Regions from separate parts of the Promicromonospora xylanilytica genome, predicted to be linked through region 1. Evidence: predicted binding sites of a transcription regulator. Region 1 holds the regulator's gene; each other region holds the start of a gene.
The links. Region 1 encodes LexA, which represses DNA repair genes until DNA is damaged. Its sites were predicted from a motif close to TCGAACANNTGTTCGA; they were not measured.

Region 1 (7,669 bases):
TTCGCGAGATCACCCAGCTCACCGAGCGAGAGGATGCCCGACGTGCCTGACCGTCCGAACGTGCTGGTCATCATGGCCGACCAGATGATCGCAGACCTCACCGGCGTGTACGGCCACCCGGTGGTACAGACGCCCAACCTGGAGCGGCTGGCCCGCCGGGGCGTGCGGTTCGACGCCGCATACTGCCCGGTCCCGGTGTGCTCACCATCGCGCAGCTCGATGCTCTCCGGGCGGTACGCGTCCACGAACTCCGCCTGGGACAACGCCGCGCCGATCAGCTCGGACATCCCGATGCTGCCGCACTACCTCGCCACGGCAGGCTACGACTCCGCCCTGGCCGGAAAGATGCACTTCGTGGGCGCCGACCAGGTGCACGGGTTCGCCAAGCGGCTCACCACCGACATGTTCCCGAGCACGCTGGCCTGGACGCCCGACCGCGACGCCGTCGGCAGGTTCGCACACCCGGGGAACCCGGACGGGCCACCGATCGCGATCGACTACGTCACCTCGGGCCCCGTGCAATGGACCGAGCAGCTGCAGTTCGACGAGGAGGCCCATTACCGAGCGCTGGAGTATCTCCGCTCCCGGCGCACGTCCCGGCGCGGTTCCTTGCAGATGCCGGCCACAGAGCCGGAACAGGACCCGTGGCTGCTGGTGGCTTCGTACCACCACCCCCACGAGCCGTTCCTCGCCCCGCAGAAGTACTGGGACCTGTACGCCGACGCCGAGACGGATCCCGTGCGAGTACCCGCGAGCCCGGAACTCCCCCGGTCACCGATGGACGACTGGGTGGACGCACTGCACGGCGTCGACGGCGTGGACCTCACCGACCCGGAGGAGGTGGCCCGGACGCGCCGGGCCTACTACGCCCTGGTCACCTACATCGACGACAAGGTCGGCGAGCTGCTCGACACGCTGGAGGAGACCGGCCACGCCGACGACACGGTGATCGTGTTCACGAGCGACCATGGCGACATGCTGGGCGAGCGAGGAATGGTCCAGAAGCGAACCTTCTACGAGTGGTCGTCCCGGGTACCACTGATCATCGGCGGTGGCCCTGTCGAGGCACAGGGCGTCACCTCCGCGACTCCGGTGTCCCTCGTGGACCTGACGTCAACCTTGTGCGACCTGGTGGGCGTCGAACCCGTGCGGCAGGACGGGCGCAGCCTCGTCGGCGAGCTGCGCAACGCGGAGATCCCCGCAGCGCCTGTGTTCGTCGAGTATCACTCGGAGGGTGTGTATGCCCCGTGCTGGATGCGCCGCGAAGGGGATCTCAAGTACGTCTACGTGCACGGCCACGGTCACCAGCTGTTCGATCTCTCGACCGACCCCGATGAGAGGCATGACCTCGCCGGCGACCCCCGGTACGCGGACGCGGTCGCCAGGGCACGTGCCGACATCCTCAGTCGCTTCGACCCGGACGACATCGAACGCAGGATCCGGCGGAGCCTCGCCGACCGGCGGCTGGTTCGGAGCGCCATGGCCGCCACAGGGACGGTCTGGGCCTACGACCCGTCACCGGGGATCTTCACCCAGTACTGGCGAGAGACCTAGGAACGCGAATGTCGCTCGTGCGGCTCTCCTGGGAGCCCAGGACTCGGTGAGCATCGCACCGGCTTCCTCCCGGTGCCACATGAGTACGACGAAGGCCGCCGACCTGGTCGTTCACCAGGTCGGCGGCCCCTACCACCGAGGCTCAGCCGCTCTTGCGGCGGAACATCTTCTGCACGGGGCCGGTCGTCTCCGAACCGTGCACCGCACCGGTATTCACGTCGCCCGCGGCGGTCCGGTGCCGGGCCGCGTTCTTGCGGTCCAGCGCCTCCTTGAACTTCGCCTTGGCGTCCGAGCTCGGCGCCGTCGCCACCTTGGGCTCCTCGGCGCCCTGGGTCTCGGCCGCCTCGGCCGCCTCGGTAGTGGGCTTCTCGTCCGTCACACCGATCACCTCCTCTTGTTCCGGGGGTCCCTCGATCGGGTCCGTCGTCCGCTCAGCCTGCACTACGGCACACGTGGGTGCCAACATTTTTCGCGGGCGACCCCGGCCTGGGCACGCCGGCGCCCATACGGCCGCCCGTGCGCCGTCAGGCCTGCGCGGCGGCCCGCTCGGCACGCTCGGCACGGAGCGAGGTGATCGCGCTCTCGAAGTCCTCGAGCGAGTCGAACGACTGGTAGACGCTCGCGAACCGGAGATAGGCCACCTCGTCGAGCTCCCGCAGGGGGCCGAGGATCGCGAGACCCACCTCGTACGCGTCGATCTCGGCGCTGCCGTTGCTGCGAAGGGTCTCCTCGACGCGCTGGGCCAGGATGGCGAGGTCGTCATCGCTCACCGGCCGCCCCTGGCACGCCTTGCGCACGCCCGCGGCGACCTTGTCGCGGCTGAACGGCTCGGTGGCGCCGGAGCGCTTGACCACGGACAGGCTGGCGGTCTCGACGGTGGTGAACCGGCGGTTGCAGTTCGGGCACTGCCGTCGGCGCCGGATCGACAGGCCGTCGTCGGCGGTCCGTGAGTCCACTACGCGCGAGTCGGCGTGGCGACAGAACGGGCAGTGCATGCTCACTCCTGCGTGGGTCGACCACGGACCGGAGGCCTCCGGTCGCGTCCCGACGGTAAGCGGGCAAACCACCCTCATGCAACATCGCCGCAGCATTTGACGACGAATCGAGGCCTCCGGTCACTCCTTGGGAAGGAGCAACAGCTCTCCGACCCGTAGAGCGCCCGACGACATCTGGTTCAGCTCCTGGAGCCGCCCGACGGCGTGCCGCACGTCCTCACCAGGCTCCGCGATCTCTCGGGCGAAGCCCCAGAGGGTCTCCCCCGGCTGCACCGCGTGCACCCGGACCTCCGTCGGTTCGCCAGGGGCGCTCGCCACCGCCGTGGCACCCCAGGTGATCATCGGCGCGAGCAGGAGCATGGCCAGCAGCACGAGCGCCACCCGGCCTCGCCGGGTGAGCCGCAGGCCTGCCACGCCGAGCCGGTCCGCGATCGTTCGCGCCCGGGCCGGCGGATACGCCCGGTGCACTACCGGTCCGGCCGCCGGCGCGAGCGCCCGGCCGTACGTCGGCGCGTACGCCTGCCCATACGTCGGGGTGTACTGCCGCAACGGGATCACGTCCCCCATGGCCCCTCCTCGAAGAGTGACTGAGTTCTTGCCGTTCATACAAACGTTCGTCGAACGCCCGTACCATTGTGTAGCACGGGACACCGTCGATGTCGAGACACGCTCGAACATTCGTTTGAGCCGAGCGGGTTTGTGATCTAGAGTGGGTCGCGCAGAGGAGAACATTTGTCGGAACGGGAGGGGCACGGGCATGACGGGACGGGACGGGACCAGCGACACGAGAGCCGTCGACACGGCACTCTCGGGCGTCGCCACGCTGGACGCGCCGGGCGACAAGGCGGTCGCCGACGTGCACGCGATCTCACCGACGGACCGCCTCACCGAGCGGCAGCGCCTCGTGCTGGACACGATCCGGCAGTCGTTCGAGACGCGGGGCTACCCGCCGTCGATGCGCGAGATCGGCGAGGCGGTCGGGCTGGCCAGCCCGTCGAGCGTCAAGCACCAGCTCCAGATGCTCGAGAAGAAGGGCTTTCTGCGTCGCGACCCGAACCGACCGCGTGCGATGGAGCTCGTCGAGCCCCTGGCGGACCAGGTCGACAAGCCGAGCCGCGGCGAGATCCACTGGCCCGAGCCGCGGCGTAGCGGCCAGGTCCACTGGGGCGGCTCGGTACCTGACGACGCGAGCACCCCGCCGCCGTCGTACGTGCCGCTGGTCGGCCGGATCGCGGCCGGTGGCCCCATCCTGGCCGAGCAGGTCGTGGAGGACGTCTTTCCGCTCCCCCGTCAGCTGGTCGGCGACGGCGAGCTGTTCCTCCTCAAGGTCGCCGGCGACTCGATGGTCGACGCGGCGATCTGCGACGGGGACTGGGTCGTCGTGCGGCGCCAGAACGTCGCCGAGCAGGGTGAGATCGTCGCGGCCATGATCGATGGCGAGGCGACGGTCAAGACGTTCAAGCAGACGGACGGGCACGTGTTCCTGCTGCCCCAGAACCCCGCCTACGAACCCATCCCGGGCGACGAGGCTCAGGTTCTGGGCCGCGTGGTCGCGGTCCTGCGCAGCCTCTAGGGCTGCACAGCCGATGGAGAACGGGGTGGTGTTCCTGCTGGGTCCACAGCAGGAACACCACCCCGTTCTCGCCGCCCGGGCACGCCCCTAGAAGCCGAAGCGCTTCTGGACCGCTCGCACGCTGTCCGCCGAGGCGCGCAGGCCCGTCAGCTCGTCGTCGGACAGCGGGACCCGCACGTTGTCGGTGACCCCGCGCCGGTCGACGCGGGACGGCACGGACAGACAGACGTCACCGATGCCGTGATAGTCGTCCAGCAACGACGACACCGGCATGATCCGGCGTTCGTCCTTGAGGACCGCCTCGATGATGCGGGTCGCGGCCAGGCCGACGGCGTAGTTGGTCGCCCCCTTGCCCGCGATGATCCGGTAGGCCGAGTCGACCACCTCGCGGTGCACCTCCGCGCGCACGGCGGCGTCGATCGGCGGCCTGTCGCCGAGCGGCACCCAGTCCAGCAACGGGACGCCGCCGATCGTGGCGGAGCTCCACAGCGCGATCTCGGAGTCGCCGTGCTCCCCGGCGATGTACGCGTGCACGTTCCCGACGGCCACACCGCAGCGCTCGGCGAGGACGACGCGCAGCCGCGAGGAGTCCAGGACGGTACCGCTGCCGAACAGTCGCTCCCGCGGCAGGCCGGAGATCTGGAGGGCCGCGTAGGTCACCACGTCCACGGGATTGGTCACCATCAGATACGTGGCGTCGGGCGCCACCTCCACCAACCCCGGCAGGATCTGGTGCATCAGCCCGATGGTCGCCTCGGCGAGGTCGGTTCGGGTCTGCCCGGGCTTCTGCTTCGCCCCGGCGGTCACGACGACGACGTCCGCCCCCGCGCAGACCGCCACGTCGTCGGAGCCCTCGACCTGCGCCTGCGACGTGAACATCAGGCCGTGCCGCAGGTCGAGCACCTCCGCCTCGACCTTGGCCCGGTTCACGTCGTGCAGGGCGATCGTGCGGGCCGAACCTCGGGTGAGTGCCGCGAAGGCGAGGGTCGAACCGACCGCCCCCGCGCCCACGACGGCCAGCTTGGTGGTACGGGAACCTGACGGCTCCGTGTCCTGGACGTCCGGGTGGGCTGCCATGTGTTCCAGGCTATGTGTCGAGCCGGGCGAGCGCGGCGCGAACGAGTGCTGGATCCGTGGTGGGCCAGAACCCGGGCATCGACCGGGTCAGGAACGACGCGTACCGCGCGGTCGCGAGCCGCGGGTCCAGGACCGCGACCACCCCGCGGTCGTCCATGCTCCGCACGAGACGCCCGGCCCCCTGTGCGAGCAGCAGCGCGGCGTGCTGTGCGGACACCGCCATGAACCCGTTGCCCCCGGCCTGCTCGACGGCCCGGGCTCGGGCCGCCTTGACCGGGTCGTCGGGGCGGGGGAACGGGATGCGGTCGATGAGCACGAGCTGGCACGACGGCCCCGGCACGTCGACGCCCTGCCACAGCGACAGCGTGCCGAACAGGCAGGCGGTCGGGTCGTCGGCGAACTGGCGCACGAGCGTGGGCAGCTGGTCGTCGCCCTGCGCCAGGATCGGGAAGTCCAGCCGCTCCCGCATCGCCTCGGCGGCCGCGTTGGCCGCACGCCGGGACGAGAAGAGGCCGAGCGTACGGCCGCCCGCCGCCGTGATGAGCTCGGCGATCTCGTCGAGCTGTGCCTCCGTCGTGGGCTCGCGGCCGGGCGCCGGCAGGTGCCGCGCCGTGTACAGGATGCCCTGGCGCGGGTAGTCGAACGGGCTGCCCGCGTCCAGTCCCCGCCACGGCGGGGCGTCCTCGCCCTTGAGGCCCAGCGTGCCCGCCACCGGCTCGAACGTGCCGCCCAGCGCCAGAGTCGCCGACGTGAAGACGCCGGTCGCCTCGCCCAGCAGGTGCGTGCGGATCAGGCCGGCGACGTGGAGCGGTGCCGCGTGCAGGCGGGTCACGTTGTCGCCGAACCCGCCCCAGCCGTTGTCGGGGCGCGAGCACCACAGCACGTCGGCGCTCGTGTCCTGGAACGCCATGCGCTCGGCCGTCTCGAACAGCTGGAGCATCGCCCCCTGCGCCATCTTGAGCCCCGGCTCGGGCTGGCCCTGGGCCTGGCCCTTTCCGCCGGCGGTGTCCGGCTTGAGCGTGCTCAGCACCTCGCGCGCCGCGTCCCGCACCGCGCCGACGGCCGTCCGCAGCTCGTCCGGCAGGCCGGTGGGGAACCGCTCGGCCGGCGCCGTGACGAGCAGGGTCCCGAGGGCCTGCGCCGCCTGGTCGAGGGCGTCGGTGTTGGTGCCCGCGTGCCGGCGGGCCAGCCGTGCGGCGTTCTCCACCGAGGCCATGGACAGGTCCACCGTGGCCGACGACGTCACCCGGTCCGTGAGCTCGTGCGCCTCGTCGACCACCACGACGTCGTGCTCAGGGAGCACCCCGGGGCTGCCCGTCGCCGCGATGCCCAGCATCGCGTGGTTGGTGACCACCACGTCCGCGTCCCGCGAGATGGCGCGCGCCCTGTCCGGGAAGCACTCGGCGAGCATGGGGCACTTGCCGCCCAGGCACTCCATGGCGGTCACGGAGACCTGGCGCCAGGCCCGGTCGGGCACGCCGGGCACCAGGTCGTCACGGTCACCCGTCTCCGTCTCCCCCGCCCACTCGTGCAGCCGGCGGACGTGGTCGGCGAGCGTCGCACCGTCGTCCTTGCGCCGCCCGCGCGCCCCGCCGGACGCCGCGGGCTCTTCCGTGCGCGGGTGGTCCTCGCCGCCGGGCAGGTCGAACAGCGTGGGCTCGTCAGCGGGGTACCCGCCCCCGATCTTGTGCACGCACAAGTAGTTGTGCCAGCCCTTGAGCAGCGCGATGCGCGGCTCGCGCGGGAGCAGCGGCGCCACCGCCTTCGCCACCAGCGGGAGGTCGCGCGTGATGACCTGGCGCTGCAGGGCGAGCGTCGCGGTCGAGATGATCACCTTGCTCTGCGCGGCCACGGCGTGCCGGACGGCGGGCACCAGGTAACCGAGCGACTTACCGGTACCGGTGCCCGCCTGGACGAGCAGGTGCTCGCCCTTCTCGATCGCCTCGCCGACCGCCACCGCCATCCGGTGCTGGCCGTCCCGGCGCCCACCGCCGAGCTCACCGACCGCGAGGTCGAGCAGCTCCTCGACGTCGGGAATCGGCTCGTCGGAGGCGGGTGCGGCAGGTGCGTCGGGAAGGCTGGTCACACTCTCGATCCTAGGCGCGACCACCGACACGCACCCCATGTCGTCCACAGGGACAGGACGCCGCCCGGAGTGCTATCCCTTGACCGCCCCGCCCAGTCCGGCGCCGCTCAGGAACAGGCGTTGGAAGGCGAGGAAGAGCGCGATCGGCAGCACCGTCGAGATCGCGAGCGCCGCGAGGAACACGTCGAGCTCCAGGTAGGGGGCGATGGCGGGCAGCCGGACGGACAGCGGCTGGTTGGCCGGGTCGGGGAGCACGAGCAGCGGCCAGAGGTAGTCCTTCCAGGCGGCGATGACGGCGAACACCGAGACGACGCCGAGGATCGGCCTGGACATCGGCAGCACGATGCTCCACAGCAGCCGGAACGGTCCGGCGCCGTCGACCCG
Region 2 (7,669 bases), on a different contig from region 1:
CGAGAAGTACGGTCCGCTGCAGCTCGACCCCGCGACGGCGGTGCTGCACTACGCGCAGGAGATCTTCGAGGGGCTCAAGGCCTACAAGCACGCCGACGGCTCGATCTGGACGTTCCGTCCCGACCAGAACGCGGCCCGGTTCGCCCGTTCGGCGCACCGCCTGGCGCTGCCCGCGCTCAGCGTGGACGACTTCATCGGGTCGCTGGCCGCCCTGGTCCGGACGGACATCGAGTGGGTGCCCGACGGCGAGGACTCGTCCCTGTACCTGCGGCCCTTCATGTATGCGTCGGAGGTGTTCCTCGGCGTGCGGCCCAGCCTCGAGGCCGAGTACCTGGTGATCGCCTCGCCGGTCGGCCCGTACTTCCCGGGCGGCGTGAAGCCCGTGTCCATCTACGTCTCCGAGCAGTACCACCGGGCGGGCCCGCCCGGGGGCACCGGCGACGCGAAGTTCGGGGGCAACTACGCCGCGAGCCTGCTGCCGCAGCTCGAGGCGCAGAAGCAGGGCTTCGACCAGGTCTGCTTCCTCGACGCGGCCACCAGCACCTACCTCGAGGAGCTCGGCGGCATGAACGTGTTCCTCGTGACGGACGACGGCAAGCTCCACACGCCCGAGCTCGGTTCGATCCTGGAGGGGATCACCCGCGCCTCGGTGCTGCAGCTCGCCGCCGACCGCGGGTACGAGGTGGTCGAGCGGCGCATCCCGCTCGCGGACATCGCGGCGGGGCTCGAGTCCGGCAAGGTCAAGGAGTTCTTCGCGTGCGGCACGGCTGCCGTCGTCACGCCGGTGGGGCGCCTCGCCGGGGCCACGTTCGACCACGAGATCAACGGCGGTGAGCCGGGCGAGCTCACGATGGCGATCCGCCAGGAGCTCACCGACATCCAGTACGGGCGCGCGGAGGACCGGCACGGCTGGATGCGTCGGCTGGCCTGATCAGCCCCAGAGCCGGCCGACCGCGTCGCGGGCGACGAGGAACCCCACGATCCCGACGACCCACGCCGTGGTGCTCGCGGCGTTCTTCGTGAGCCACCTGTCCAGCCGGCCGAGCGGGCGCTCCACGAGCCGTGCCGCGAACACCCGTGCGGCCAGGAGGACGAGCGCCGGCGCGATCATCACCACGCAGTAGCCCACGATCCAGAGTCCCGACATCGGCCAGTCGGGACCCTGGGTCCCGATCAGGCCCAGCGCCGCGAGGTACGGGAGCATGGAGGCCACCTCGACGAGGCCCGCCCCGACGGCCAGCGCCGCGAGCGCCGTCCCGCTGCCGGACTCGCTGCTCAGGACCCGCTCGCGCCACCTGCTCAGGCGTCCTGGGCGGACGGGCTCGCCGGCGGTGGCGGTGTCGCTGGTGCTGCTCATCGTGCCGGGCGTGGGGCTTCCCGGCGCCATGGCCGCGGCCGGCTCGGTGCGCTTGCTGCCCCCGACGGGCTCCAGCTTGAAGCTCCACGCGAACAGCCCCACACCGACCACGAGCTGGGCGATCAGGAACGGGCGGGTGCTGGACAAGGTGGTGAGCGTGTCGCCGAGGGCCCCTGCGCCGAGCAGGATCGCGAGCCCGACGAGCGCGTAGAACCCGGCGATCGACCCGAGGTAGAGAAGCATCCGCCCCACCCGGACGCGGCCGGGAGACATGAGCAGCCACACGGGGATGAGCAGGGTCCCGAAGCTTGTGGAGTCGATGAGCGCGAGCACGGCCAGGGCGCCGATCAGCGCGGCGCCCGTGAGCTCGGCGGAGAGGAAGTCCATGCGGACAGCCTGGTGCAGGCTCCGCACGTGCGCATCGACCGAAGCGCCGAGCCCGCGTACATCGTTCGGATGACCCGCGGTGTGCGCCTCCGTGCTGTGATGAGCACATGCTCCGCCTGACCGCCCTGATCGCTGCCGTCACCAAGGCCTACCTGGCCGAGGACCGGCGCGGCGACGTCCTCACGGCGGCCGTGCTGTTCGCTCTCGCTCTCGCGCTCGACGCGCTCGGCCTGATCCGCACGTCCTGGAGCGGGCTGCCGGACGTGCCGTCCTGGTGGTTCGTCGTGCCGGCGGCCGTCGGCTGTACCGCGCTCGTCTGGCGCAGGGCCTACCCGCTCGCCGTGCTCGGCGTCACCGCGGTCGCGTCCGGCGTGGACGTGGCGCTCGGCGGGAGCGTGGGCCTGATCGTGATCCTGTGGGAGGCCCTGTACGGGGTGCACCTCTACGGTGGCCGCAGGTCGCGTCGGATCAGCGCGGTCGGTGTGGGCGTCGTCTCCCTCGCCGGCATGATCGTGGTCGGCGAGGTCACGGGCGAGGCCAGGTACGTGATCCTCGCGGGGCTCCAGGCGGTCGCCCTCCTCGTCACGCCTATGTGGTGGGGTGCGAACGTGCGCCAGGGCCGAGAGCTCACCGAGGCCGCCCACGCGCGGGGGCGGCTGGAGGTGGAGCGCAGCACGGCGCTGCTCCACCTCGCCGAGGCCGCACGGCACGACGCCGTGCGTGCGGAGCGCACGGCCGTCGCCCGCGATCTGCACGACGTCGTCGCCTCACACCTGTCGGCGATCACCATCACCTCGGGTGCGGCGCTCGCAGGTCCTGCGGAGCCGGAGCGTGACCGGGCGGCGCTGCGCAGCGTCCGCGCCGAGAGTCTTGCCTCTCTGCAGGAGATGCAGGCCATGATCAGGGTGCTGTCCGCCGAGACCGATCCCGACGGGTCGAAGCCGAGTGGGCAGGCGGACCTGCTGGCCGCGCCGCGCGTCGCCCAGCTCGCGCCCGTGCTCGAGCAGGTGCGGCTCGCCGGGGTGGAGCTGACGTCGACCGATCCCGACGACGTGCTGACCGGTGGCACGGTGCTGCCCACCGCGGTGGACCACGCGGTGTACCGGGTGGTGCGGGAGTCGCTCACCAATGTGCTCAAGCACGGCGGCTCCCGCGCGGAGCTCCGTATCGCCGCGGGAGAGAGGCTGGAGCTCGAGGTGCACGACGACGGGGTGCGTCCCGGTGGCGCGCCTGACCCCGCCGACGTCGGGGGCGGCACGGGACTCGGGCTGCTCTCGATGCGGGAGCGCGTTGAGTCCCTCGGCGGCACGTTCTGGGCTGGTGCTGGGCCCGGCGTCGGCTGGCGCGTGCGCGCCGCGCTGCCGCTGCCGGACCACGCCGAAGCGGCGCTCGGGCTGGTGCCAGGCGCTGGGTCAGGGCTCAGCGCATGATCCGCGTGCTGCTCGCCGACGACCACGCGGCGATCCGTGCGGGCCTGCGCATGCTCCTCGCGACGGCCGACGACATCGAGGTGGTCGGCGAGGCCGGCGACGGCGCGGTGGCGGTCGCGAACGCGCGGGCACTGCGCCCCGACGTGGTGCTCATGGACGTCCGGATGCCCGGGACCGACGGCGTGACCGCCACCCGGCAGATCGTCGAGGAAGGGCTGTCGGAGGTCCTGGTCCTGACGACGTTCGACCTGGACGAGTACGTGTTCGGCGCCCTCAGGGCCGGCGCAGCCGGGTTCCTGCTGAAGACCGCGGAGACGACGGCTCTGGTCGATGCGGTGCGCCACGTCGCGGCCGGTGACGGCGTGGTGGCACCCGAGGTGACCCGCCGGCTCATCGCCGAGCTGTCGGCGCCACGGGAACGCAACGGGGGTGGGAGCAGGGACGGTGAGCGGCGTGAGCTGCCCGCCGACCTCACACCGCGGGAGCGCGACGTGCTCGCCGGCCTCGGCTGCGGACTGTCGAACGCGGAGCTGGCCACCGAGCTGACGATCAGCGAGGCCACGGCGAAGACCCACGTGTCGCGGGTGCTCGCCAAGCTGGGCGTGACGTCCCGCGTCCAGGCCGCGATCGCCGCACGCGATGCGGGGCTTGCCTAGAAGGGTGGTTCGTCGAGGTCGGGCTGGCCGGTCGGTGTGGTCGGTGTGGTGCCGGGCTCGGTGGTGGCGTACCGGCGTGGGAGTCGTCGACCGGTCAGAGCATGCAGGGACAGGTCGTGGCTGGTGTCGGGGTCGATCTGGTCGAGCTCGACGTGGGTGTCCAGGACGGTGGGCGGCCGGGTGTGGACGCGGCCGGTGGGAGTGGTCCAGGTCGTGACCGCGGTGACAGGGTCGCGGACGATGCCCCAGCCGGCGTGAGTCTTGAGCAGGTGGTGCTTGCGGCACAGGGCGTGCAGGTTGTCGGCGTTGGTCTGCCCGCGCCGGTCGTCTCCGTTCTCGCTCCTGTTCGTGGTGCCGTGGCTGTTCTTGTGGTTGTCCCCGCTGTCGTGGTCGAAAGGTTGGATGTGGTCGAGATCGCAGCGGCTCGCTGGCAGGTCGCAGCCCCACAGGAAGGTGCAGGCCCCGTCCCTGGCCTCGACCGCGGCCCGCAGCACCTTGCCCGGCTGGTAGGTCGTGGAGGAGTAGTCGGTCAGGATCCCCGTGACCGGGTCGGTCAGCAGGCGTTGCCAGGTGGCATCGGTCGCGATGATGCGGGCGGTCTCGGCAGGGATGGGGCCATAACCGTCCAGATGTCCAGGTGCCTGGTCCAGCCCGAGCAGCGCACTGGCGGGGATGGTGACTCGCACGACCGGACGGGTCGGCGTGATCCGCACCGGCCGCACGACCTGCTGCACCGGCGCGCGGCCACCACACGTGCACACGGGCGGGTTCACACCGTCCGTTCCCTCGCTGCTGCCATTGCTGCTCCCTCTGCTCGTCCCGCTCCCAGGGCCGTCGTTCGAGCCGCGGTCTGCGGGGTTCGCGCGAGTACCCGCGGCGAGCTCGGTCGGGTGGGTAGTCGCTGACTCAGGCGAGGGCACTGTAGACGGCTCTGCAGACGGCTCTGCAGACGGCTCTGCAGACGGCTCTGTGTCGGTCTCTCTGTCGGTCTCGTGGTCGGTGAAGCGGTCGGCGGGCAGGAGGCGGCCGGTGACGATCCCGGTCAGGGAGTCCGCGCGCAGCTGCCCGAGGGTGCGGTCCTCGCCGGTGGCACGTCGTAGCTGGTGGGCCACGTCGTCCACCACGCTCCAGACCGCTGCGGCGTCCGTGGCGGGCAGGTAGGCGGAGAGCCAGCCCATGTCGTTCTCCGCCCGGTCCACCTGCACGCACCGGCGCTGGGCGGCCGCCTTCGCGGTCTGTGCCGCGCCGTGGCGGGCCTTGGCGAACGCGAGCATGCGGGTCTGCAGCCACTTCCACGTGCGTCGCGGCGCCTGGGGAAGATACCGGTCGATCGCCTCAGCCCGCTCGCCCACGGTCAGCTGGGATGCCGAACGCAGCAGGACGTGCGCCTTGCGCACGTCGATCCGCCCCGCGACCAGCGCAGCGATCACGCTCGGGTGCCGGGCACCGGACTCGGCACGCACCACCACCTCGACCGCTTCCGGCTCGGTGACCACCAGCTCACCCGTGACCTGCCCGACGAGCGAGTTGTGCGCCAGGGCGTGCGTCTCCCTCGCGGAGCGTTCGGCCACGACGCGGGCCTGCACACCCGCCATCCAGGACTGCACCCGCCCACAGGCGACCATCAGGTCCCCCAGGGCATCATCGGACAGCTCGGCCAGCCGATCGGGATCCAGCTCAGTCGGCCGGTCCACGGTCTCGGCGACCACGCGAGCCAGCTGCGCGCCCGGCGCCTCGGCCAGCGCACGCCGCAGACTCTCGACCGGCCACAGTGCGATCGGCACCGCGTCCGGCGGCCAGTCCGGCCCGATGGCGGCAGGCAGATCGTCCGGCACCGCACCGTGCGGCGACCGCCATCCGTCGTCCCGGAACGGGTCGTCCAGGAGCGCGGCGGGCACGCCGTCATCGTGCAGTCCCTCAGCCATGCCGACCCACCCCCCCGCACGATCTGTGCATCAATAAGCCCTGCTGTGAGCGTCAATTCAGCGGACGCGTGTTCGATATTCAGCCTACTGCGTACCACTGACACTCGCCCTGCCTTCTGCCTCGCGCCCAGGGCAGGCGGGTGCGGTCGCCTGAGGTGCCCGGCCTGGGCTCTCACGACACCCTCGACCGTCGTGCCTGCTGGCCGACTCATCGCTGCCTCTGCCCCGTCCTCCGACCCGAACGCCGTGGGCGGGCGACGAGTGAGCAGGGCGGCGCCGCCCCTGCTCGGCAGCGACAAATCGGCGGAAAGCGACTGCCCGAATGTCTTGACTTCACCCGGTGCCGCCCCGAGCATGGGAGCGTTCCCACAGGTGCACACGAGAAGGGCCTCGTCATGCAGAGAACTGCGCGCACCCTGGCCGGCATCGTCGCCGGCCTCGCACTCACGCTCGCCTCGGTCGCTCCGGCGGCCGGGGCCGGAACGACCAGCGGTCCTGAACCCGGAGGCATCGCCGCGCTCCAGGACCAGGGCCAGGGCCAGGACCAGAGCCTGAACCAGAGCCACAGCACGGACCACCTCAGCACACACCACCACGGCACAGACCACCGCACCCACCACCACAAGGCGAAGCACCGCCCCACGAAGGTCGCCGACATCGCCGCCGACATGCAGCCGGGCTGGAACCTGGGCAACAGCTTCGACGCGACCGGTGACGACGAGACGTCGTGGGGCAACCCGCGGGTCACCGAGGAGCTCCTGGACCAGGTGCGGGCCCAGGGTTTCAACAGCATCCGCGTGCCCGTCACGTGGGGGCAGCACCAGGGCGGTGCGCCCGACCACACCATCGACCAGGCCTACCTCGACCGGGTCGAGGAGGTGGTGGGCTGGGCGCTCGACGACGGTTTCTACGTGCTGATCAACATCCACCACGACTCCTGGCAGTGGGTGAACACGCTGCCCACCGACCACGACGCGGTGCTCGACCGCTACACGGACACCTGGACGCAGATCGCCGACCGATTCAGGGGCGCCGACGGCAGGCTGCTGTTCGAGAGCGTCAACGAGCCCCAGTTCACGGGTAGCCCGGGCGAGGCGGCTGACCTGGAACACCTGGCCGAGCTCAACCAGGTGTTCCACGACGTCGTGCGCGCCTCCGGAGGCGGGAACGCGACCCGGCCGCTCGTGCTGCCCACGCTGAACACCGGTTCCGAGCCGGCCAAGATCGATGCGCTCGCGGCGCAGATCGCCGCCTTGGACGACCCGAACCTCATCGCGACGGTGCACTATTACGGGTTCTGGCCGTTCAGCGTAAACATCGCCGGGTACACCCGGTTCGACGCAGAGGTCCAGCAGGACGTCACCGACACGTTCGACCGGGTGCACGCCGCGTTCGTGGCGCAGGGAGTGCCGGTGCTCCTGGGGGAGTACGGGCTGCTCGGGTTCGACCGGCACACCGGCACCGTCGAGCAGGGTGAGAAGCTGAAGTTCTTCGAGTACCTCGGGTACACGGCCCGCGAGCGAGGCATCACCACGATGCTCTGGGACAACGGGCAGCACTTCGACCGCACCGCCCACGCCTGGCAGGACACCGCGCTGTTCGACCAGATCTCGTCGAGCTGGACCGAGCGGTCCGGGACGGCGTCGTCCGACCTGGTGTTCGTGCCTGCGTCGGGTGCCGTCGCCGCGCAGGGGCTGACGCTCCATCCGAACGGCACCACGTTCGAGGCCCTGCTGCACGACGGCACGGAGCTGGCCGCAGGGGCGGACTACACGCTCACCGGTGACGAGCTCACGCTGTCCGCCGCGCTGCTGGAGCGGCTGGCGGGCGACCGCACCCCAGGGCCGGCCGACGAGCTGGTGGTCCGGTTCTCCGGCGGTGTGCCGTGGACGCTGCGGGTCGTCAACCAGGAGA
Region 3 (7,669 bases), on a different contig from region 1:
GTTCACGCCCTCACGGTGGTGAGCTCGGCCCAGTGGGTCGTGGCCCGCGGGGTGAGCATCGCGCGCTTCATCTGCCAGGACGGACCCGGACGGAAGCCGCCGTAGCCGAGCCCCAGGGAGTCCTTGCCGGTCTTCTTCTGCACCCGGTCGATGAGAGTGGCGATCCCGGCGTCCTCGTGTCGTGAGCGGAAGAGCTCGAAGGGGCGCTGTGCCCCGGCGGGGGTGAGGTCGGTCAGGAGTAGTCCGGCACGTGCGTACCGGGCACCCTCCACGATCTGGGGCAGGAGCCGGTGAGCGGCCCGGGTCAGTTCGACGGGGTCAGCGGTCGGGAACGGGAGACGCACCGCGACCGAGGGGTGGTGCTTGTCCTGGGCCCAGTGGCTGGTGCCGGCGAACGCGGTCAGGGTGTGGGCGACCTGGGCGTGCTTGACCAGGCGGGTCGCGGCCTGCTGGGCGTAGATGCTCAGCGCCTGCCGCATGGTCACGGCGGAGGTGACCTTCTCGGAAAAGGAGCGAGACACGATGATCTGCTGCTTCTTCCCGGTGTGGTCTTCCTCGGGCCCGATGCACGCGACCCCGCGCAGTTCGAGCGCGGTGCGCATGACGACGACGTTGAACAGTGCGCGGATGTGCGCCGGGTCGACGGTGGCCAGGTCCCAGACAGTCAGGACGCCGTGCCCGCCCAGGCGTCGCTCCAGGCGTGAGGCGATGCCCCAGACCTCGGAGACCGGCAGCGCCCGCATCAGCCTCTCGCGCCAGCCGGTGTCGATGGCTGGCCACACGCATACCCCGTCGAAGTCGCTGATCTTCTTCGCGGCCCGGTTGGCGAGCTTCGCCAGGGTGCGGGTCTCAGCGATCCCGACGCAGACCGGCACGCCGAGCAGGCGGCGCATCGTGTTCTTGATGTCGTGCCCGAGCCGGGTCATCGCCTCGGGGTCGGCTGCGGTGCGCCGGTCGACGGTGAGGAACGCTTCGTCGATCGAGTAGACGTCCAGGTCGTGGGTGAAGCGCTCTAGGACTTCCATCACGCGGCGGGACATGTCGCCGTAGAGCTCGTAGTTGCTCGACACGGCCACGACGCCGGACTGGGCGGCGGTCGGGCGTAGCTCGAACCAGGGCTTGCCCAGGTCGAGGCCGAGCGCCTTCGCCTCACGGGAGGCTGCGACGACCATGCCGTCGTTGTTGGACAGCACGACCAGCGGCACGCTCTGCAGGGCGGGGTTGAAGACGCGCTCGAAGCTGGCGTAGGCGGAGTTGACGTCGACGTGCGCGATCACCGGTGGCCCCGCAGGTGGTGGATGCAGTATGTGACCACGCCCCAGATCTGCAGGTCGGACAGCTCGGGCACGGTGATGTCGGGGTGGTTCGCGTTGTCGGCCTGCAGCACGACGCCGTGCGGGCCGAGCTGGAGGCGTTTGACGGTGAGCTCGCCGTCCAGGATGGCGACGACGACGTCGTCGTGACGGGGTGTCTTGGACCGGTCGACGAGGAGCTCGTCGCCGTCGCTGATGCCGGCCTCGGTCATCGAGTCGCCCGCGGCGCGCACGATGAACGTTGCCGCGTGGTCGTGCACGAGCATCTCGGTCAGGTCGATCGCGCCGTCGTAGTAATCCTGCGCGGGGGAGGGGAACCCGGCGGCGACGGAGACGGGAGCGATCCGCAGCGCGTTGGTGCTGGTGGGGCTGAGCGTGGCGGTGCTGGCGGGGCGTGGTGACAGGGCGAGCATTACGCCTCCCAGACCGCACGATGGTAGTACATGCGTTCGAGTGTATGTCCGGAATGCCGCCGGGTAGCAATGATGCAGGTCAGCGGCCGACGCGCGGAGTCATGGCTGCGGGGTGACTGTTGACCTATGGCGGCAACCTTGCCTAACGGGCTCACTGGCCCGGTCCCGGTGGCCCTGGCTCGCACTGTCGAGCAGATTCCGCGCGTGGGCGCGCTGCCCGGCGGGTGCAGGTTCGAGCCCAAATGGGACGGCTTTCTTCACTGAACTTGTCAAGCGTTCGCTCAGGTCCTTGCTGGTCCCGTCGTGTAGGAAGTCCCTGTCCGAGAGGTATGAGCGGTTCGACGGGACGGGCTCCGGGGCGCCGGTGAATGAGCCGGGCGCCGACGGCGTGTTCGAGGGTGGTCAGCTGGGCGTGCAGATTTCCTCTATAGCCAGGTGGGATACCGACGCAAGAGCTTGCGTGTCACGCGCTCTGTGCCCGCCCGAAACCGCCGCGGTCGTCCAGATGATGCCGTCGCCCGACAGGCATCGCCCATGCCAGATGTGGTGATGAGTGAAACCGACGGCGAGGTGTCCGACCTGCGCGCCGCCCTACCCGCTTCCGTGAGCGAGCGATTGTCCGACGACCAGCTGCGGTCAGGACTCGACACGGCACGCGAACGGCTCAGGCCCGACGCGGAAAAGACCGAGGTGCAGGGCGCGGCCTGGCTGCTCGCTCACGACCCAGACCAGCGCTGCGAGCAGATCAACCTCATGCTGGAGGTCGCGGCGCTGCGGCAGCGGGACCTTCGACCGGCTGTCGGTTCAGGCTGGCTCGCGGCCGAGGATGGTGGCGCGCCGGTAGTACTCGTAGAGGCCGTCGAAGACGGGTTTGGTGATGGTCAGGGTGTGCTTGTCGTCGCCGATCATGGACAGGCCGCGCAGGATGGCGTCGAGGCCGGGTGCCTCGGGGGCGTCGTACCGTTCGTCGTCGAGGTCGGCTTCGTGGACGATTTCGGCGATGCGCTGCAGGGCGGGGTCGTCGGTGAGTTGGTGGCGTTGCAGGATGGTTTCGAAGCTGCAGTCGTCGCCGTGGTGGCCCAGGTCGACCCCGCGCATGTCGAAGCCGGTGGCGTCGTCGGGGACCTGGTCGGGGTCCGTGACGAAGACGAAGTGAGCGTTGGGGTCGATGAAACGGCGGATCAGCCAGGCGCAGGCGGCGCGGTCGATGTGGATGTTGGCGCGGGTGGCCCACTTCATGCTGGTTCGCTCTCCTCGTTGTCGGGATGTTCGGGGTGTAGGGAGTTCACGGCGGTCTCGGCGGTGCGCCGACCGGGTGGGGGAAAGTAGTCGCGTCGGTGGATGCGGCGCAGCTCGGAGCGGAGCTTGCGGAGGACCCGCCGCTTTGTCGCTTCGTCGGCGGCGCGGGCCTGTTCGGCCTGGGCGAGTACGGCGGCGTATTCGGCGGCGCGGGCATGGGCCATGGTCTGGGCGAGGGCCCGTTCCTGGGCGGTGCTGGCGGGCTGGGCGAGCCAGATGGTCGCGGCTCCGCCTGCCTCGATGACCTCGTCGGCGATCCATTCCAGATGCTCGCGGGTGCGGGCGTCGGCGGGCAGTGCGACCAGTCCGTCGCTCAGTTGGGCGACGCCGAGACGTTTGAGCTTGCGCCAGATGCCGATCCGCGGGGTAGAGGGCTCGCGGGGCATCCGGTAGGAGAGCAGCACCCACGGCCCGCCCTCTCCGGTGGTGGTCACGGGCGGGTGTTGCGGGGGCCGAGGCCGGCCACGCGGGCGATCCAGTACAGCCCGGCCAGTGCGATGAGCACGAAGACCACGTCGTCGAGCGGGTCCGCGATCGGCTCCAGCACACGGTCGAGAACGTTGACGTCGGTGACGAACGCGCCCCAGGCGAACGCGCCGATCAGCAGCAGTACGAAGGCCGCCCAGTCCAGGGCGTTACGTGGTCGCACGGCAGTCTCTCCCCTCCTGTTAGCGGTGACGTGGTCATTCGGCCGGGGTGACGTCGGTCGCTTCGACGGCCCGCTTCAGGGATCGGGCCAGCTGCACGGCGTCGTCCTCGGCCCAGAAGTGCAGGTAGAACAGGCGGGGGCGCTCGCCCAGGCCGTGGTTGTGCAGGGCGACGACGTCGATGCCGCCCCGGCGAAGCGCCTGGATCACGGGCTGGACCTCGTCGGCGGTCATGGCGAAGTCGCCGTTGATGGCGGCGTCGCCGTCGCCGGTGGGCTGGAACCCGATCGCGGTGGTGACGCCCATGGCCGGCGGGAGCACCTTGTGATGGTCGGTGATCGTCTCGGCGCGGGCGAAGGAGAACTTGTAGATCCCGCCAGCGTTGGTGCCCTCGGTGCCCATCACCTCATCGAGGGCGTCGGTGTCCAGATCCGGCTCCTCATCGGACGGAGGTGCCGGTGGCGGGGTGTCGGTGGCGTCCAGCGCCGCACGGATACCGCGGGCGATCTTGACCGGGTTCTTGCCGGTGGCGTGGATGTGGGTCCACCACACGTCCGGAGTGTGTTCCGGCAGGTGCTTGTGCAGCGCGGTCTGCGCGATCCCCGCCTCCTGTAGGGCGTCGGTGACAGCGGGGAGCTCGGCCTCGGTGACCACCAGGTCGCCCATCGCCATCGTGGTGCCGTCCGGGTACTTGGCGAACGCCGCCCACGATCCCAGCGACAGGCCTGCCTCGACCCGGATCCCCTCGGAGGTGACCGTCAGGTCGCTGCGGGCGAAACCGGTCCGATAGACGGTGCCGCCCTGCAGCTCGCCTGCTCGTCCCAAGGCGTCGGCCACACCGCGCCAGTCCTGCTTACTGGTCTTCACCGGGTGCATGCCGCCGCCCCCGGCGGAAGCATGGGCGGCGTTCGTGCCGTCGTTCGTTCCGGCCGAGGTCTGGCCCGTTGTGCACGCGCCGGTCACCAGAACGGCCGCCGCGGCAACCGCCAGCAGGCGCAGCCTCCTCTTCGCGCTCATCACAGTGAGGTCCCTTCCCCGGCTTGGCTCGATGCGTGCAACCATGGTTACATCAGCAGCACAGGGACGCAACGTCGGCGGCCGCCTCACCCGGGTGGTCCGCACTTTGCGTTGCTGATGTGTCCATCCGCCCCTCATGAATGGAGAACACGCCGGTGACCGCCACCGACGACTCCGGATCGTCGCGATCCGGACCAGTGGACGCCCAGGAGTCACCGCGGGACCTCGTCCCGTTCCGGCACGCGGTCCGCACCTGGTTCGTCATCTCGCTGCAGACCTTCGGCGGCCCGGCCGGGCAGATCGCGGTCATGCAGCGCACCCTGGTCGACGAGAAGCGCTGGATCAGCCAGCAACGGTTCCTGCACGCACTCAGCTACTGCATGCTGCTGCCCGGGCCCGAGGCGCAGCAGCTCGCGGTCTACGTGGGCTGGCTGCTCAACGGCCGCCGGGGCGGTCTGGTCGCGGGGACGCTGTTCGTGCTGCCCGGGGTGGTTGCCCTGCTGGCGTTGTCGGCGATCTACGTCGCCTTCGGCGACACGACCGCCGTCGCGGCGGTGTTCGCCGGGCTCGGACCCGCCGTTGTCGTGATTGTCGCCCAGGCAGTGGTGCGGGTCGGCAAACGGGCGCTGCACCATCCGGTGCTGATCGGCTTGGCGTGCGCGGCGTTCGTCGCGTTGGCGCTGTTCGGGGTGCCATTCCCGATCGTGGTCGCGGCCGCCGCCGGCATCGGCTGGCTGCTGAGCCGGCTCGTCCCGCACGCGATCCAGCGGCCGAAGGAGGCCGCGGACGAGGGTCCGGCACCGCTGATCTCCGACGACGCGCTGCATCACGCACCTCCTTCCAGGGGCCGCAACGTCCGCGTACTTGGCGTGGGGCTGCTCCTCTGGGCGGTGCCGGTCGTGGCGGTCGCGGTGCTCACTGGGGTGCACAGCACGTTCACCACCCAAGGCCTGTTCTTCTCCGGCACCGCGCTGGTCACCTTCGGCGGCGCCTACGCGGTCCTCGCGTTCGTCGCGCAACGCGCCGTCGAGGTCTACGGCTGGCTCTCGGCGGGGGACATGGTGCGCGGGCTGGCGCTGGCCGAGTCCACCCCGGGGCCGCTGATCATGGTGGTTCAGTTCGTCGCGTTCCTCGGCGCCTACCACAACCCGGGCGGGCTGGACCCCTGGTTCGCCGGGGTCATCGCCTCTCTGCTGGTCACGTGGGTGACCTTCGTGCCGTGCTTCCTGTTCATCTTCCTCGGGGCGCCTTACGTGGAACGGCTCCGCCACAACACGGCACTGACCGCCGCCCTCACCGGCATCACCGCGGCCGTGGTCGGCGTGATCGCCAATCTCGCCGTGTTCTTCGCCACGCACACCCTGTTCACAGCCACCACCAGCATCGAGGCCGGACCGCTGCACGTCGTCCTGCCGGTCCTGGACAGCCTCCAGCCCGTAGCCCTGGGGATCACCGCCATCGCGGCTGTGCTGGTCTTCGGCTTCAAGTGGCCGATGCTGCGGGTGCTCGCCGCCTGCGCTGTCCTCGGCGCCGCGGCCGCCGTCGTCGGGCTGCCCGTGGGGTGACCCGCCCAGCCCCGAGAGAAGCGGAAGGGGCGGTGCAGACGCCCTCGCCACGAGAACCGACCCGGAAAGGGGGCGGCGGAGTGCAACGCGGGACGGTGTTCGCTCTGCGCGGCGTGACCCTGCGGCACGGACACACCACGCTGCTGGCGGACGTGTGCGCGCAGATCCCGCGGGCCGCGTGTACCGCGATCGTGGGCCCCAGCGGGGCAGGGAAGTCGCGGCTGCTGCGGCTGCTGGTCCGGCTCGATGACCCCGACGCCGGGCGGATCACATTCCACGACACCCCGCTGGAGGAGTACGACGTGCTGGAGCTGCGCCGCCGTGTGCAGCTGGTCGCCCAACACCCCGTCCTGCTGACCGACTCGGTGGCCGAGGAGATCCGTCTCGGCCACCCGGCACTGCCCCCGACAGAGGTGGGCGCGCTGCTGGACCGCGTCGGCCTGCCCACCCGGTTTCACGCGCGCACCACGTCGGGGCTCTCCGGCGGGGAAGCCCAACGGGTGTGCCTGGCCCGCTCCCTCGCGTTGGACCCACAGGTGCTGCTCCTCGACGAGCCCACCGCCGCCCTGGACGCGGCCAGCGCATGCGCGATCGAGCACACCCTGCGTGACCTCGTCGCACGCGGCACCACGGTGGTGCTGGTCAGCCACAACACCGACCAGGTCCGCCGCCTGGCCGACCAGGTGATCGTCCTGGAACACGGCCACGTCCTCGCCACCGGCACACCCAAGGACGTCGACTACCCGGAGACCCAGTGAGCACCGCGACGGTGACCTGGCTCCAGGTCGCGCCCTCGGTACTGCTGGTCGCCGTAGCCATCGCAGTGGCCGCCCGCCAGCGCTTCGGCCTCACCCGGGACCTGATCGTCGCCGCCGTCCGGGCCGCCGGGCAACTGGCCGCCGTCGGCGTCATCCTCCTGGCACTGTTTCAGCATGCCGGCTTGCTCGGCGCCGCGGGCTGGGTAGGACTGATGGTGCTGGCCGCCGGGCAGGTGGCCGGGCGCCGAGGCCGGGGCGTGCCCCACGCCCGACTGCTGGCCACCCTCGCCGTTGCCGTGGGCTCGCTGGTGTCGCTGGCAAGCCTGCTGGTGTTGCGCATCCTCCCCGCCCAGCCCGAGGTCGTCGTGCCGATCGGCGGCATGATCGTGGCGACCGCGATGCAGGCGACCGGCCTGACCATGCTGCGACTGGTCGAGAGTGTGCGTGAAGCTCGCCCGCGGATCGAGGCACGCCTGGCCCTGGCCCTGCCCGTCGAGGATGCCTTCGCCCCGCACCGCCGTTCGGCCGCACGCACCGCGCTGCTGCCCGCGATCGACTCGACCAAGGTCGTCGGCCTGATCAGCCTTCCCGGCGCGATGACCGGCCTGATCCTCGCCGGCATCGACCCACTGACCGCCATCCGCTACCAACTCGTAG

Region 2: the regulator LexA is predicted to act here: its motif matches at 5,816-5,831, upstream of ACYVK7_RS15015 (HNH endonuclease signature motif containing protein).
Region 3: the regulator LexA is predicted to act here: its motif matches at 1,751-1,766, upstream of ACYVK7_RS18170 (LexA family protein).

The regions. Positions count from the first base shown of each region.
Region 1 is NZ_BAAGRP010000074.1:137,110-144,778, reverse strand. It holds gene ACYVK7_RS23560 (sugar phosphate isomerase/epimerase family protein) at 1-50, shown strand, start outside; gene betC (choline-sulfatase) at 43-1,554, shown strand; gene ACYVK7_RS23550 (DUF5302 domain-containing protein) at 1,697-1,933, opposite strand; gene nrdR (transcriptional regulator NrdR) at 2,079-2,549, opposite strand; gene ACYVK7_RS23540 (LysM peptidoglycan-binding domain-containing protein) at 2,670-3,116, opposite strand; gene lexA (transcriptional repressor LexA) at 3,307-4,122, shown strand; gene ACYVK7_RS23530 (L-lactate dehydrogenase) at 4,210-5,199, opposite strand; gene ACYVK7_RS23525 (ATP-dependent DNA helicase) at 5,210-7,324, opposite strand; gene ACYVK7_RS23520 (carbohydrate ABC transporter permease) at 7,358-7,669, opposite strand, start outside.
Region 2 is NZ_BAAGRP010000015.1:29,599-37,267, forward strand. It holds gene ACYVK7_RS14995 (branched-chain amino acid aminotransferase) at 1-931, shown strand, start outside; gene ACYVK7_RS15000 (GAP family protein) at 932-1,744, opposite strand; gene ACYVK7_RS15005 (sensor histidine kinase) at 1,852-3,174, shown strand; gene ACYVK7_RS15010 (response regulator) at 3,171-3,830, shown strand; gene ACYVK7_RS15015 (HNH endonuclease signature motif containing protein) at 3,827-5,755, opposite strand; gene ACYVK7_RS15020 (cellulase family glycosylhydrolase) at 6,151-7,669, shown strand, end outside.
Region 3 is NZ_BAAGRP010000059.1:4,041-11,709, forward strand. It holds gene ACYVK7_RS18165 (Y-family DNA polymerase) at 3-1,277, opposite strand; gene ACYVK7_RS18170 (LexA family protein) at 1,274-1,726, opposite strand; gene ACYVK7_RS18175 (chromate resistance protein ChrB domain-containing protein) at 2,531-2,965, opposite strand; gene ACYVK7_RS18180 (Chromate resistance protein ChrB) at 2,962-3,459, opposite strand; gene ACYVK7_RS18185 (DUF378 domain-containing protein) at 3,456-3,674, opposite strand; gene ACYVK7_RS18190 (DUF1259 domain-containing protein) at 3,709-4,794, opposite strand; gene chrA (chromate efflux transporter) at 4,845-6,254, shown strand; gene ACYVK7_RS18200 (ABC transporter ATP-binding protein) at 6,350-7,012, shown strand; gene ACYVK7_RS18205 (ABC transporter permease) at 7,009-7,669, shown strand, end outside.